DNA from 2 places in the Mesorhizobium sp. M0016 genome. Region 1 is predicted to be linked to the other one. Evidence: riboswitches for the same ligand, from Rfam matches in the RefSeq annotation. Region 1 holds a riboswitch; the other holds the start of a gene.
The links. Region 1 has a riboswitch for S-adenosylmethionine ahead of NKJ88_RS10400 (O-succinylhomoserine sulfhydrylase). Riboswitches for the same ligand answer to the same signal wherever they lie in the genome.

Region 1 (7,733 bases):
CGCCAGCCGGGCGACGTGCATGTGCACATGTTCGGCACGGCGACGCTGTCCTTTGCCGACGGCATCAAGACTCAGGCCGGCGACGTTTTCGAGATCGAGGCCGCGGATTTCGGCCTGCCGCTGCGCAACCCGCTGGAGATTGAGCAGCCGGTTAAGGTGGCGGTGAAGGCGCTTTGAGGCAGCATCACAATTGGGAGCCGGAAATGAACGGAATGCGGCTTGTCATTGTGTTCACGGGCGTGGCCCTGTTCCTGACCCAACCGTCGGTGGCCTTTAGCGCCGGCCAGTGCAGCCCGAAGTCCTATCGTGAAGCCCGTTTGGCGATGACGAGCCGTCTTCTAGCAACCGGCTATTCGAAAGCCCAGGTGAGCTTTCTGATGCGCAACACGGATCACATGACATCAGCGCTTCGCGGCGACAGGCTGAACAACAATGGCAAGGTCTGCGGCATCGACTCCGCCAAGGCCCATGTCCTCGGTTGCCTCGACAAGCAGTTGTTCCCGTTGAAGCGCGGCTCAAACGCTTCGCTCGACGAGGTCAAACTGACCGAAGGCTTTTGGGGCAGGAAACGTTTGGCCGCACGCGAACTGCTGTTTATCGGCCATTTTCATGCCTGCCTTGGCGCCGCGAAATCGTATCTCTTTCGCGGCTGACGCCGGCGGACGGGACTCAATAGATATCGAAATCGAAATACTTGGCCTGGATCTTCTTGTAAGTGCCGTCGGCGACGATGGCGTCTATCGCCGCGTTGAGCTTGTCGCGAAGTGCCGTGTCCTCCAGGCGGACAGCGATGCCGGCTTGCGTCTCGGTGCCCTTGACGTCGCCGACAAGCTTGCAGCAGCCTTCGCTCGCCTTCTTCAGCCAGTCCATCAGCACGAACTTGTCGGAGATGACGGCGTCGAGACGGCCGTTCTGCAAGTCGGTGATCGCCTCTTCCTGGGTGGGGTAGAGTTTCGCCTCGGCGCCGGCCTTGCCATAGGCGTCCTGCGCATAGTCGGCCTGGGTGGTCGAGGCCTGCGCGCCCACCGTCTTGCCGGCAAGGGCTGCCGGTTCGGTGGAAGTGAGGTCGCTGTCCTTGGGCGCCACCAGCGCCAGCGGCGTCGTGTAGTATTTGTTGGTGAAGGCGACCTGTTTCTTGCGCTCCTCGGTGATGCTCATCGAGGCGATGATGGCGTCGAACTTTTTCGCCTGCAGCGCCGGGATGATGCCGTCCCAGTCCTGGGTGACGATCTCGCACTCGACCTTCATCTGCGCACACAGCGCATTGGCAATGTCGATGTCGAAGCCCTCGATCTTGCCGTCCGCGGTGATGGTGTTGAAGGGCGGATAAGCGCCCTCGGTGCCGATCTTCAATTTCTCCTGCGCCTCAGCCAGCGAGCCGGCCGATATCACCAGCATGGCAGCGCCCGCTGCCGATATGATCCATCTTGAAATCTGCATTTTGGTTCCCCTTGCGCGCCGTTCTCTTGCCGGCCACCGAAAGGCAGCCAAGCATGGTGAGGCAGCGCAGGCAAGTATTTTGCCTGACGGTGATCGAAGGTTCAGCCGGCGGGGCGGAAATGCTTGGAGAGCTTGAGGCCTTGCGCCTGGTAATTCGAGCCGAGATCGGTGCCGTAAAGCGCCTGCGGCCGCTTCAGCATGTGTTCGTAGACCAGCCGGCCGACGATCTGGCCGTGGTCGAGGATGAACGGCACTTCGTGGCTGCGCACTTCGAGCACCGCCCGGCTGCCGGTGCCGCCTGAGGCCGAATGGCCGAAGCCCGGATCGAAGAAGCCGGCATAGTGAACACGGAATTCGCCAACCAGCGGATCGAAGGGCGTCATCTCGGCGGCGTAGAGCGGCGGCACGTGCACGGCTTCGCGGCTGACCAGGATGTAGAACTCGTCCGGGTCGAGCACCAGTTCGCCGGCGCCGCTCTTATAGAGCGGCTCCCAGAAATCGACGGCATCCTGGGCGGCGCGCTTGTCGACATCGACCAAGCCGGTGTGATGCTTGCCGCGATAGCCGACCAGGCCGTTCTGGTCGCCGTCAAGATCGATCGACAGCGCAATGCCGCCGCCGGAAATGTTGGGCGGCTCGGTCGCCACCAGCATCTCGGCGCGGTGCAATTCGTTCAGTTCTGCCTCCGACAACAGCGCGTTGCCGGTGCGAAAGCGGATCTGCGACAGCCTCGATCCGGCGCGTACGACGATCGGGAAGGTGCGTGGACTGACTTCGAGATAAAGCGGCCCGTGATAGCCGGGGGCGATCTTGTCGAACTCATGGCCGCGATCGGTCATCACCCGGGTGAAGATGTCGAGCCGGCCGGTCGAGCTCTTCGGGTTGGCCGAGGCCGACACGTTTGCGGGCAGCGCCAGGCGTTCGAGCAGCGGCACGATGTAGACGCAGCCGGTTTCCAGCACCGCGCCCTCGGCGAGACTGAACTCATGCAATTTCAGCCGGTGAAGCTTGTCGGCCACCAGATGATCGGGACCCGGCAGGAAGGAGGCGCGCACGCGAAAAGCCTTGTCGCCGAGCCTCAGATCGAGGCTCGCCGGCTGCACCTGGTCGACATCGAGCGCGCGCGGCGACTTCAGCGCGCCGGACTGAAACAGCGCGGAAATGTCCTGATCGGGAAGAATGCCTGTCTGCCGCAAAAGGCTGGCTCCGCTCCAAGGTCGGTCTCTTTGTGGCAGGTTCTTGCCGCAAAACCGCTGGATATTATTGCGGAACCTGCCTGGTACAAACCTCTTAATGAAGCCGGCAATTGACGCAAGCGCAGGTGAGGTCTAAAGGGTCGTTATCCCGTGGTGATTTGGCCGGTCGGCTTGCAGCCACGTTAAACAAGTCGCTAAAGGACCGTCGGGCCGCAAGGCCATATGGACCGGTTGCGACTTTCGCGGCCGGTTTTTTTGTGTCTGGAACAAAAGCGATGAGCACCAAGAAGCGTAACTGGAAACCTCAGACCGCACTCGTGCACGGGGGAACGCTGCGTTCCCAGTTCGGCGAGACGTCCGAAGCGATGTACCTCACCCAAGGCTATGTCTACGAGACGGCGCAGGCTGCCGAGGCCCGTTTCAAGGGCGAGGAGCCGGGCTTCATCTATTCGCGCTATGCCAACCCTACCGTCGACATGTTCGAAAAGCGCATGTGCGCGCTGGAGGGTGCCGAAGATGCGCGCGCCACGGCGTCCGGCATGGCGGCGGTGACGGCAGCGCTCCTGTGCAGCGCCAAGGCCGGCGACCATATCGTTGCGGCGCGCGCGCTGTTCGGCTCCTGCCGCTGGGTGGTGGAGACGCTGGCGCCGAAATACGGCATCGAGGCAACGCTGGTCGACGGCACCGACATCGCCAACTGGGAAAAGGCGGTGCGGCCGAACACGAAACTGTTCTTCCTGGAAAGCCCGACCAATCCGACGCTGGAAGTGGTCGACATCGCAGCGGTGGCGGCGCTCGCCACCTCGATCGGCGCCAGGCTGATCGTCGACAATGTCTTTGCCACGCCCTTGCAGCAGAAGCCCTTGCAGCTCGGCGCCCATATCGTCGTCTACTCCGCGACCAAGCACATTGACGGCCAGGGACGCTGTCTCGGCGGCATCATCCTGTCCGACAAGAAATGGATCGACGAGAATTTGCACGACTATTTCCGCCACACCGGCCCGAGCCTGTCGCCGTTCAACGCCTGGACGCTGCTCAAGGGCCTGGAGACGCTGCCGGTTCGGGTGCGCCAGCAGACGGAAAGCGCGGCCAAGATCGCGGATTTCCTGGCAGGACGGCCGGAAATCGCCCGCGTCATCTATCCCGGCCGCGCCGACCACCCGCAGGCCGACATCGTCAAGAAGCAGATGACGGGCGGATCGACGCTGATCTGCCTCGACGTCAAGGGCGGCAAGCAGGCGGCCTTCGCCTTGCAGAACGCGCTCGACATCGTGCTGATCTCCAACAATCTCGGCGACGCCAAGAGCCTGATCACCCATCCGGCGACCACCACGCACAAGAACCTCAGCGACGAAGCTCGCGCCGAGCTTGGCATCGGGCCGGGAACGCTCAGGCTGTCGGTCGGTCTTGAGGATACGGACGATCTGCTGGAGGACGTTGCGCAGGCACTGAAGGCAGCCGGGTAGGCCGCGAGGCGTCACGCTCCCGACGAAGCCTCTTCCAGCTCGGCCGTCTTGGTGCCGATGGTCATGATGTTGCCGCGCCAGTCGACGGCGCCGCTCAGCCAGCCGCGCGCCCAGATGGCGGGAAGCATCATGTCGCGCACCATCATCGCCGGGACCATGCGCAGCGACAGGTGCCAGCCCTTGGCCGCGGCCAGCGCGCATTCGGGAATGTAGGCCGCCGTCAGCACGGCCAACACCGTGGCCGGCAGGCTGATGCCGGCACTTGCGGCCGCCACCAGCGCCAACGCCAACGGCACGGCGACGCCGGTCAGGATCTCGGGTGCGAAAAACAGCGGGAAGGTGACGCGGCGCAACCGCGCCCAGCGCGCCTGGCGCGACCAGATGTCGGCAAGTCGGCGCTGCCCCAGTGGTTGCTCGAAAGGCGAGGCAACGAGATTGACGCGCAGGCCCAGTCCATTGACCAGCTTGGTTGCAGCCGCATCCTCGGCGATCTCGGCGGCCAGCGCGCGGATACCGCCATTGGTATCGAGCATCGGCTTGTTCCACAGCATGCTCTTGCCCTGGGCAAAGCCGAGGCCAAGCGCCTCGCCGGCATATTGCCAGCGCGCCTGCAGCGTGTTGAGGAACGCGCATTCGACCTCGGCCCAGAAGCCATCCGGCCGCGAGCCGATCGGCGTCGAGCAGATAAGCCCGGTATTGATCCGCCAGGCCGCCATCAGGTGCTGGACGTAATCCCTAGGCATCAGCACGTTGGAATCCGCGAGAATAACCCAATGATAGTGCGCCGCTTCCCAGCCCTTGACGCAGTTGTTGAGCTTCGGGTTGCTGCTGACGCGGTCGTCGCCGATCAGCAGCCGGGCCGGCACGTTGGGAAACAGGACGATCGCCCTGTTTATCAGTTTGACGACCGGGTCGTCGGCGTGAGCGACGCAGAAGATCAGTTCGTAGATCGGCCAGTCAAGCGAGAAAGCTCGCTGCAGCGTCTCTTGTGTGAACGGCTCCACGCCGCGCGACGGCACGACGATCGACACCGGCGGCTGCTCGTTGGACGGCGGAGGGATGAGACGGCGCGCTTTCAGCTTCGACGATGCAAGCAGGATGCTGGCGAGATTGGAAAGAAGCAAAGCGGAGGAAGCGAAGGCGGCTGTGAGAGCTGGTTCCATCGAGATCTGGTCACTCCGGAAAGGCCGCTCGCGGCTGCTTTGTCAGTCGACAGATGGGCCTTGAGTCGCCGGCAAGGTTTGCGCACACCAACATTGTCATGTGTCACTTAAATGACATTGTTTGTCGGCACCTGCGCTTTGAGGCTGGCAGGACATGCCGCTCTGCGCGTATCAAACCGCATGGCGCGACAAATGTTCCCTGCCGCGCAACCGGAGCAGCCCATGTACCGCGCCGTCACGCGCAACATCGAAGTGCAGGTCAGACCGTTCTACCTGGAGGACCGCTCGGACCCGGCGGAGAACCGCTATGTCTGGGGCTACCAGGTGACGATCGACAACCAGTCGGACGATTTCGTGCAGCTTATGGCGCGTTACTGGCACATCACCGACGGCAGCGGCCGGGTCGAGGAAGTGCGTGGCGCCGGCGTGGTCGGCGACCAGCCTGAGCTCAATCCCGGCGACAGCTATCAATACACGTCAGGCTGCCCGCTCTCGACGCCGTCCGGCTTCATGGTCGGCCACTACACCATGCGCAACAAAAAGGGCGAGACGTTCGACGTCGCTATTCCCGCGTTTTCGCTGGATCTGCCGGGGACGCGGCGGACGGTGAATTAGGGGTTTTCTCCCCATCTCTATACGGGGAGAAATGCCCGGCAGGGCAATGAGGCGCCGCGGACTCATGAGGTTATCTTCCACGCACATGACGTAGGCTATGCGCGGCCATTCACCAAAGTTCGCGCTGCCCCTCATCCGCCCTTCGGGCACCTTCTCCCCGTGAACGGGGAGAAGGAAGAGATGCTACTGAGCTGCAAACTCCGCCGGGTCGAAGTCGTACTGCTTCGAGCAGAACTCGCAGGCGACGTGGATGCCGCCATCTTCGGTGCTGTCCTTGATCTCCTGCGCGGAAAACCCCTCGAGGATGCCGCGTATCTTGTCCCTTGAGCAGGAACATTGGTCGGCGACCGGCACGCCGCCGAAGACGCGCACGCCATGTTCGTGGAACAGCCTGTAGAGCAGCCGCTCGGCGCCGATGGTCGGGTCGATCAGCTCGGTCGGCTCGATGGTGCCGAGCAGCGCCACCAGCTCGCGCCACGAATTGTCGGCCGGCTCCTGCGTCACGTCACGCGGATCGCCGTCGCCGCCCGAAATGTCGGGCACGCGCATGCGCTCGGGCGACTGCGGCAGGAACTGCGCCAGGATACCGCCGGCGCGCCACTGCTCGCGCGCACCGCCGGGGCCGGGCGTCAGCAGCTTGGCCACCGACAGCCTGAGGTCGGTCGGGATCTGCTCCGACTGGCGGAAATAGGTGCGCGCGGCGTCTTCCAGCGTCTCGCCGTCGAGCTGGACGATGCCCTGATAGCGCTGCGTGTGCGCGCCCTGGTCGATGGTCAGCGCCAAAACGCCGCTGCCCAGCAGCGTCTGCTGCGAGGTCTGGCCTGCGGCCACCAGGGCCTCCAGCCGGTCGGCGTCGAAACGCGCATAGGCGCGCAATGACGAAGGCGTGGAGAAATCCGCGACCAGCATGTCGACCGGCCCGTCGGTGCGGGTCTGCAGGATGAACTTGCCTTCGAATTTGAGCGAGGTGCCGAGCAGCACCGTCAGCACACAGGCTTCCGCGAGCAGGCGGGCGACCGGCTCGGGATAGTCGTGACGGTTGAGGATGGCGTCGAGCATCGGCCCGAGTTGCACGGTGCGGCCGCGCACGTCGAGCGGGCCGACCTCGAAGGGTACGACATGATCGTCGCCGGCATAGCCGAACTCGCCGAGTTTGGGGTGATGTTCAGTCACTTGATGCGTTTCCAACATGACAAAGCTCCAGGGCGCGGCCATGCGGCCCGGAGGGGTGCATGCGTCCAAACGCGCTTGATTTGCGTGATGCGGCGCAAATAGGCATCACGCCGCCCCGGATCAAGCGCTTGGAGATCAAGCGCCTGGAGATCAAGCGCCCAGACACCAGGCCAAAACCGCCTTCTGGGCGTGAAGCCGGTTCTCGGCTTCGTCGAAGACCACCGAATGCGGACCGTCGATGACCTCGTCGGTCACTTCCTCGCCGCGGTGCGCCGGCAGGCAGTGCATGAACAGGGCGTCGGGCTTGGCCCTGGCCATCAGCGCCGCATTGACCTGATAGGGCGAGAAGACATTATGGCCGCGGGCGCGGTGTTCCTGGCCCATCGACACCCAGCAGTCGGTGACGATGCAGTCGGCCTGGTCGACGGCCTCTTCGGGCGAGCGGGTGAAGTGCAGCTTGCCGCCATTGGTCTTCGACCAGTCGATGTGCTTCTGCGCCGGCTCGCTGCCTTCCGGCACTGCGACGTTCAGGTTGAAGCGGAACCGCGCCGAGGCCTCGAGCAGCGAATGCAGCACGTTGTTGCCGTCGCCGGTCCAGGCGATGGTCTTGCCGGCAACCGGACCGCGATGCTCCTCGAAGGTCATGATGTCGGCCATCAGCTGACAGGGATGGGTGTCGT
Region 2 (7,733 bases), on a different contig from region 1:
AGCGGCGCGATGGAAAGGTCGGTTTGACCGAGACGGCGTTTTTGCAAGACGGGGCTCCGTGGGCTGGCGGCGGGCGACCCGAATGCTTCGGGCCGCAGCTAAGCTAGGTCTCGCCGCGCCGAGGTCAAAGGCCTCAGCCAATTTTCCAGCGGGCCAGCGCTTCACAAAGGCGCGAGCGCTTCGCCTGCAGGCTCGCCGTGGTCCACTGGCTCACGAGGCGATCCGCTTCGCCACCTCTTCCAGCCAGTGGTCGCTGATACCCAGCGCCGCGAGATGCTGCAGCGTGTTGAGCACATAGTCCTCGTTGTTTCCGGACTGGCCGACGGCGCCACGGATAACACCTGCCGCATGCGCGGGGTCGAGCCCGCCGGCATACTGCTCATGCTGGCGGTCGACGATATAGGCAACCGCTTTCACTCTCTCTCCCGCGGCCGCCCCATTCCCGTCGAGGCTGATATCGAGCACACGCTCGAGGTAGACGCTGGTCACCAATTCGCGCTCGCGCAGATAGGTCAGCACCTCATCGCGCAGCTCGCCGGGCACGCGAAAGGCCAGCCCGATGCAGGAGCCGCCACGGTCGAGGCCTAGCACCAGGCCCGGCCGCTGGCGCGTGCCGCGATGCACGAAGGAATAGACGCAGAGCGACCGGCGGTAGCCGTAAAGCCGCGCGCGCCGTGTCTCGACATGGGCGAATCCCGGTCGCCAGATCAGCGAGCCGTAGCCAAAAACCCAAAAATCGCCCATATCGCCAAGCCTGATTGTACGAGAGTGACGCCGCCGCATCGGAATCGGTGCTCTTCTGTTCTTTTTGCTTTTGCGTAAGCCACAGTCCACCCGCAACACGCCCGCGTTAATGAAAGCCGCAGCATGACGTCAAGTGACGAGCGTCCGTCGAAGTTTCGCCGCCGGCTGATGTGGCTCGCTGCCTTGCTCGTTATGCTGTTCGGCGTCTACAGCGCAGTCTGGTTCTATGTCGCCGGTCGCGTCAGCAGCGAAGCCGACAAGGCGGTGGCCTCGCTCAAGGACAAAGGCATCGAGGCCGGCTGCGCCAACCTCACCGTCAGCGGCTACCCCCTGAGTTTTGCCATCTCCTGTGACAATCTGGCTTACGAGGACGACGCCAGGAACGTTGCCGCCTCGGCAGGCAGCTTCAACTTCGTTGCAGAGCTCATCCGGCCTTTGTCGCCTGCCGCCGAGTTGCGTGGGCCGCTGCGCACCTCGGTGCCGGGGATGGCGCCGCTATGGATCGACTGGGACAATCTGCAGGCCAATGCCAAGCTCTTCTGGCCCCTGCCCCGGAGCATTTCGCTGCAGGCGGAGAGCTTGTCCGGCCAGACGGATCCGGCCGACGACACTGATCCGGTTTCACTGTTCAGCGCCGGAACCGCGGCGGGCGAGTTGCGGCCCGACGGCCAGGACATCGGCTACGTCGGCAGCTTCACCGATCTTGAGATCGACGCCGACGCGATCGGCGGGCGCGTGCTGCCGCCGCTCGACGGCAGCGGCGACGCGACGCTGAAGAACGGCGTCGCGCTGATGAAGACGCAGGCCAGGAGCCTGCGCGGCCAGGCGGCCGACATCCACAAGCTCGATCTGTCGTCGGGAACCGCGCGCATCACCGTCTCCGGCCCGGTGTCGGTCGACGCCAACGGCCTGGTCAATGCCGACCTGACGATCAAGCTGCAGGATCCCAAAGCCGTGGCGGCAATCCTCGCCACCGCAATCCCCGAGCAGAAGAGCCAGATCGAGCAAGGCTTTGCCGGTCTGGCGCTGCTCGGCAACGAACCGTCGATGCCGCTCAAGGTGGTGAAGGGCAAGGTCTCGCTCGGCTTCATTCCGCTGGGCAAGATCAAGCCGCTCGATTAGAGCAATTCCAAGAAAAGTGTGAGCGGTTTTCCGTCCGGAATTCCGTTAAAACAAAGAGATAGAGCATGATCGCAAAGAGCGGGAACGGCTTTTGGGGAGAGATCATGCTCGAGCAAGCCGACGCATGAACCGACCGGTGAAACTGCTGAGCGTTGGCGCGCTGACGCTGGATACCATCCTGCGCGTCGAAACCCTGCCCACGCATCAGGGCAAGTTCATCGCCTCGGACGGCATCCAGATCGCCTCGGGCATGGCGACAAGTGCTGCCTGCGCCGCCCGCCGTCTCGGCGCCGAGGTGTTCCTGTGGGCAAGTGCAGGTGACGATGCCGTCGGCGACCAATTGCTGGCCGGCATCGAGGCCGAGGGCGTCGATTGCGGCTTTGTCCGCCGCGTCGAAGGCGCCCGCTCGGCGCTGGCCGCGATCCTGGTCGACGCTCATGGCGAGCGCATCATCGTGCCCTTCTACGACCCAAAGGCGCAGGCCGACCCCGAGGCGGTGCCTGTCGCCGATCTTTCCGGCTTCGATGCCGTGCTGGTCGATGTGCGCTGGCCGGGCGCCGCCGCTCTTGCCTTGACCGCCGCGCGCGACGCCGGTTGCCCGGCAATCCTCGACGCCGACACGGCGCCGCTGGAGGTGCTGGAGCATCTGTTGCCGCTGGCGTCGCACATCGTCGCTTCGGAGACGGCTGCACGCATTGTCTGCGGCCACGCGCTGGATCCCGAAACCGCCTGCGCCGACCTCGCCAGCCGCACAGACGCCTTCGTGGCGGTGACCGGCGGCGCCTCGGGAAGCTGGTGGCATGACCGGTCCGCCGGATGCGTGCGCCACATCGCGGCGCCGAAGGTCAAGGCGGTCGACACGCTGGCCGCCGGCGACGTTTTCCACGGCGCCTTTGCCGTTGGACTTGCTGAGGCCATGTCGGTCGAGCACGCGTTGCGCTTTGCCAGCGCGGCGGCCGCGCTCAAATGCCAGCGCTTCGGCGGCCGGCTGGGCGCGCCGGACCGGGCCGAGACAATGGCCATGGTCGCGGCGACCTGGCCCGTCTGAAACAGATTTAACTTTTCACCGGGTGCTCGACCGCCTGCCGGCCGAAATCCGGCACGTCGATATCCTGGCCGGCCTCGATGATCGAACGGCGAACGGCCCGGGTGCGGGTGAACAGGTCGAACAGCTTGTCGCCGTCGCCCCAGCGGATCGCCCGCTGCAGCGAGGCGAGGTCCTCCGAAAAGCGCGCCAGCATTTCCAGGATGGCATCCTTGTTGTGCAGGCACACGTCGCGCCACATGGTCGGGTCGGAGGCGGCCAGACGGGTGAAGTCGCGGAAACCGGAAGCCGAATATTTGATCACTTCCGACTTGGTCACCGATTCCAGATCGTCGGCCGTGCCGACGATGTTGTAGGCAATGATGTGCGGAAGATGCGAAACGATGGCCAGCGTCATGTCATGATGCTGCGGGTCCATCGAGTCGATGTTGGAGCCGCAGCGCCGCCAGAATTCCGACAGCTTTTCCAGCGCGGCCGGATCGGTTCCCGGCAGCGGCGTGAAGATGCACCAGCGGTTTTCGAACAGGTCGGCGAAACCCGCATCCGGGCCCGATTTCTCCGTACCTGCCAGCGGGTGCCCCGGAATAAAGTGCACGCCGTCCGGTACATAGGGCTGCATTTGCGCAATGACGGAGGCCTTGGTCGAACCGACATCGGTGAGGATGGCGCCCTTTTTCAGCCCCGGCGCGATCTCTTGCGCCACCTCGCCCGACGATCCCACAGGCACCGAGACGATGATCAGGTCGGCGTCGCGGACCGCTTCCCTGGCGCCGGTGGTGTAGCTCTCGCCAAGACCGAGCTCCTTCGCCCGCGCCAGCGTGGCCGGGCTGCGCGTCGCGATGGCGACATGGCGGGCCAGGCCCTCGCGGCGGATAACGCGGGCCAGCGACGAGCCGATCAGGCCGATGCCGACCAGCGCGATCTTTTCAAACATCGGTGATGTCATTGTTTCAGCTTTTCAGGAACGTCGTGAGGGCGTCGATAACGCCGCGATTGGCTTCTTCGGTGCCGACGCTCATGCGCAGCGCATTGGGAAAGCCATAGCCGGTAACGCGCCGCAATATATAGCCGCGCTGGGTGAGGTAGTCGTCCGCCGCCTCAGCCGAATGCTTCTTGTCGTCGGGAAAGTGGATGAGGACGAAATTGCCGACGCTGGGCGTCACCCTGAGCCCAAGCTTCGTCAGCTCTTCATTCAGCCAGGTAAGCCAGGTCTCGTTGTGCAACGAACTGCGCTCGACATGGGCGCGGTCGCGGATGGCGGCAATGCCGGCCTCGATCGCTGTTGCGTTAACGTTGAAAGGGCCGCGGATACGGTTGATGGCATCGACGATGTGCAGTGGGCCATACATCCAGCCGATGCGCGCGCCGCCAAGGCCGAGCTTGGAGAAGGTGCGGGTCATGACCACATTCTGTGCGCTGCCCGCCAGCTCGATGCCGGCCTCGTAGTCATTGCGCCTGACATATTCGGCATAGGCCGCGTCGAGCACCAGAAGCACGTTGCCCGGGAGCGTGGAATGCAGGCGGCGGACCTCCTGGAACGGCAGATAGGTGCCGGTCGGATTGTTGGGATTGGCGAGGAAGATGATTTTGGTCCGCGGCGTCACCGCGGCCAGGATCGCGTCGACGTCGGCGCGCTCCTCGGTTTCCTTCACAGCAACCGGCTTGGCCCCCGCCGACTGAATGTAGATCTTGTAGACCATGAAGGCATGTTCGGTAAAAATCGCCTCATCGCCTGGCGCCAGATAGGTCTGCGCCAGCAGGCCCAAAATCTCGTCGGAACCGTTGGAGCAGATGATGTTTGCCGGGTTGAGGCCATGCACCTCGGCGATCGCCTCGCGCAGCCGGCGGGCGGTGCCGTCGGGATAGACATCGAGCTTGCCAGCCACTTCGCGCGCGGCCTCGATCGCCTTCGGCGACGGGCCGAGCGGGTTCTCGTTCGACGACAATTTATGGACCTTGGCGACGCCGGCCGGTGCCGTGCTCTTGCCCGGCACATAGGCGTCGATGTCCATAATGCCCGCGCGGGGCGTCGGCCGTGCCTTGTCCGCTGTCTTGTCCATGTCGCAAATCCATCGAGAATGCCTCCGTCCGGAGGCCGCAGCGGAAATACAAGCCGTAGCCGCGAATGTCGAGAGGCGGGCAATAGCTGGCCGTTGACGCCGGGCCGCACGAGTTCTAGAAGAACGCAACAGTTCCGTGGTGATTTGGCCGGTCGGCTTGCAGCCACGTTAAACAACTCGCTAAAGGGCCGTTTGCGTGACGTAACCGGCTTTGCGATCGCACTGCCGGTTTTTTATTGCCTGACGGCGGGCAAGGAGAGTCACATGGCCGCGCTCCGCGCTACAAAAACCAACAACGAGGCCGACAACCCGTCGAGCCCTGTGTTGCGTTTTGGCCCTGACAAGCCGCTGAAGCTCGACGCCGGCACGCTTTTGTCGCCGTTCCAGATCGCCTACCAGACATATGGCGCCCTCAACGATGCCCGCACCAACGCCATCCTGGTCTGCCACGCGCTGACCGGCGACCAGCATGTCGCCAGCACCAATCCGGTGACCGGCAAGCCCGGCTGGTGGGAAGTGCTGATCGGTCCCGGCAAGATCATCGACACCAACCGCTTCTTCGTCATTTGCTCCAACGTCATCGGCGGCTGCCTCGGCTCCACGGGTCCGGCCTCGACCAATCCCGCCACCGGCAAGCCCTACGGCCTCGACCTGCCAATCATCACCATCCGCGACATGGTGCGGGCGCAACTGATGCTGGTCGACCATTTCGGCATCGAAAAGCTGTTTTGCGTGCTCGGCGGCTCGATGGGCGGCATGCAGGTGCTGGAATGGGCATCGTGCTATTCCGAGCGCGTCTTCTCGGCCCTGCCGATCGCCACAGGCGCACGCCATTCCTCGCAGAACATCGCCTTCCACGAGGTCGGCCGGCAGGCCGTCATGGCCGATCCGGACTGGCATGGCGGCAAATATTTCGAGCACGGCAAGCGCCCGGAAAAGGGGCTCGCCGTGGCGCGCATGGCCGCCCACATCACCTATCTGTCGGAAGCCGCCCTGCATCGGAAATTCGGCCGCAATCTGCAGGACCGCGAAGCGCTGACCTTCGGTTTCGACGCAGATTTCCAGATCGAAAGCTATCTGCGCCACCAGGGCATGACATTCGTCGACCGCTTCGACGCCAACTCCTACCTCTACATGACCCGTTCGATGGATTATTTCGACCTCGCCGCCGACCATGGCGGCCGGTTGGCAGATGCCTTTGCCGGGACCAAGACCCGCTTCTGCCTGGTGTCCTTCACCTCGGACTGGCTGTTCCCGACCGAGGAGAGCCGCTCGATCGTGCATGCGCTCAACGCCGCCGGCGCCTCCGTCTCCTTCGTCGAGATCGACACCGACCGCGGCCATGATGCCTTCCTGCTCGATGAACCCGAACTGTTTGCCGCCATCAAGGGCTTCATCGGCTCGGCGGCCCGCGCAAGGGGGCTCGCCTCATGAGCGTCAATGGCAGCCAGCGCGTCGACCTCGAAGTCGTGGCCAACCTGATACCGCCGCAGTCGCGGGTGCTCGATGTCGGCTCCGGCGACGGCCTGCTGCTCGAACTCCTGCAGGAGACCAAGCAGGTCGACGGCCGCGGGCTGGAGCTGTCACAGCGCGGCGTCAATGAATGCGTGGCGCGCGGTCTCTCGGTCATCCAGGGCGATGCCGATACCGACCTCGAATTCTATCCAGACAAGGGTTTTGACTTCGTCGTCCTGTCTCAGACGCTGCAGGCGACCCGCAACCCGAAGCTGGTGCTCGACGAGCTGCTGCGAATCGGCAACCGCGCCATCGTCTCCTTCCCCAATTTCGGCCACTGGCGGGTGCGGCTGTCGCTGTTCGTCAATGGCCGGATGCCGGTGACCGCGGACCTGCCCTATTCCTGGTACGACACGCCCAACATCCATTTCTGCACCATCCGCGACTTCGTCAATCTGGTCGAGGAACTCGGCGCTTCGGTCGAGAAAGCCACCGCGCTCGACGGCAACGGCCAGAAGATCGGACTGTCGATGCCATGGTGGTTCTGGAATTTCTTCGGCCAGCAAGCGGTGTTCTTGCTGAAGCGGTAGTTTGCCCCTATTCCAGCACGTCCGTCGCCTTGTGCGGGTGCTGAACGCCATCGGCGATGATCACATCGGCGTGGGAGTTGTCGGTGCGCAAGGCCAGAATCTCCCGATAGGCTGATGAATCGTACCAGCCCCACGCATGCGCCCTGTCCGGAAACTCGATGACGATCAGATGCCCGGGCCATTCGTTTTCGACCACGTCCATGTCGCCGCCGTGGACAAGGAAGCGGCCGCCGAACGGCTCCAATGTGGCGTCGATCCTCTGCAGATACTCGACAATCTGCGGGCCCATTGTGACTTGACGCATATGGGCGACGGCGTAGGCGGCCACGGCTGAACTCCCTGTGAGATCGAAGCCCGACGACCGGCTTCGTTGGCGCAATCTGCAGACATGATGGCCATCGGTCGATTACGTCTGGGGTAATCGGCCGGCTTACGGCGTCCTGGCTCAACAGTTTGTGATGACATTGCCGCTGGTTTTTTGTAGCGTCGAATCGAATGCCATCCCGGGGTAAGGCTTGGACGGCGACCATCAAAACCTCCGGCCTCCAGGCATTTCGGGGCACAATCGAAGCAACATGTCCAAGGCAACCGACCTCGCTCCGCTGATCTCGGTGATCACACCGACGCACAATCGCCGCAGCAAGGTGGTGCGCGCCGTGGAGAGCGTGCTGGCGCAGAATTTTCCCCGGTTCGAACACATTGTCGTCGATGACGGCT

Region 2: another riboswitch for S-adenosylmethionine. It lies ahead of metX (homoserine O-acetyltransferase MetX); the one in region 1 lies ahead of NKJ88_RS10400 (O-succinylhomoserine sulfhydrylase).

What each region holds. Positions count from the first base shown of each region.
Region 1 is NZ_JAMYVM010000005.1:253,193-260,925, reverse strand. Features, by position in the region: gene araD1 (AraD1 family protein) at 1-177, shown strand, start outside; gene NKJ88_RS10415 (hypothetical protein) at 204-653, shown strand; gene NKJ88_RS10410 (ABC transporter substrate-binding protein) at 670-1,440, opposite strand; gene NKJ88_RS10405 (2'-deoxycytidine 5'-triphosphate deaminase) at 1,542-2,636, opposite strand; SAM riboswitch at 2,777-2,854, shown strand; gene NKJ88_RS10400 (O-succinylhomoserine sulfhydrylase) at 2,912-4,102, shown strand; gene NKJ88_RS10395 (glycosyltransferase) at 4,114-5,265, opposite strand; gene apaG (Co2+/Mg2+ efflux facilitator ApaG/CorD) at 5,488-5,880, shown strand; gene NKJ88_RS10385 (Hsp33 family molecular chaperone) at 6,064-7,095, opposite strand; gene argF (ornithine carbamoyltransferase) at 7,204-7,733, opposite strand, start outside.
Region 2 is NZ_JAMYVM010000004.1:351,865-359,597, forward strand. Features, by position in the region: gene NKJ88_RS09010 (aldo/keto reductase) at 1-47, opposite strand, end outside; gene NKJ88_RS09015 (gamma-glutamylcyclotransferase) at 211-744, opposite strand; gene NKJ88_RS09020 (DUF2125 domain-containing protein) at 868-1,866, shown strand; gene NKJ88_RS09025 (sugar kinase) at 1,991-2,914, shown strand; gene NKJ88_RS09030 (prephenate/arogenate dehydrogenase family protein) at 2,922-3,857, opposite strand; gene hisC (histidinol-phosphate transaminase) at 3,862-4,971, opposite strand; SAM riboswitch at 5,098-5,175, shown strand; gene metX (homoserine O-acetyltransferase MetX) at 5,236-6,405, shown strand; gene metW (methionine biosynthesis protein MetW) at 6,402-7,016, shown strand; gene NKJ88_RS09050 (DUF1330 domain-containing protein) at 7,024-7,344, opposite strand; gene NKJ88_RS09055 (glycosyltransferase family 2 protein) at 7,592-7,733, shown strand, end outside.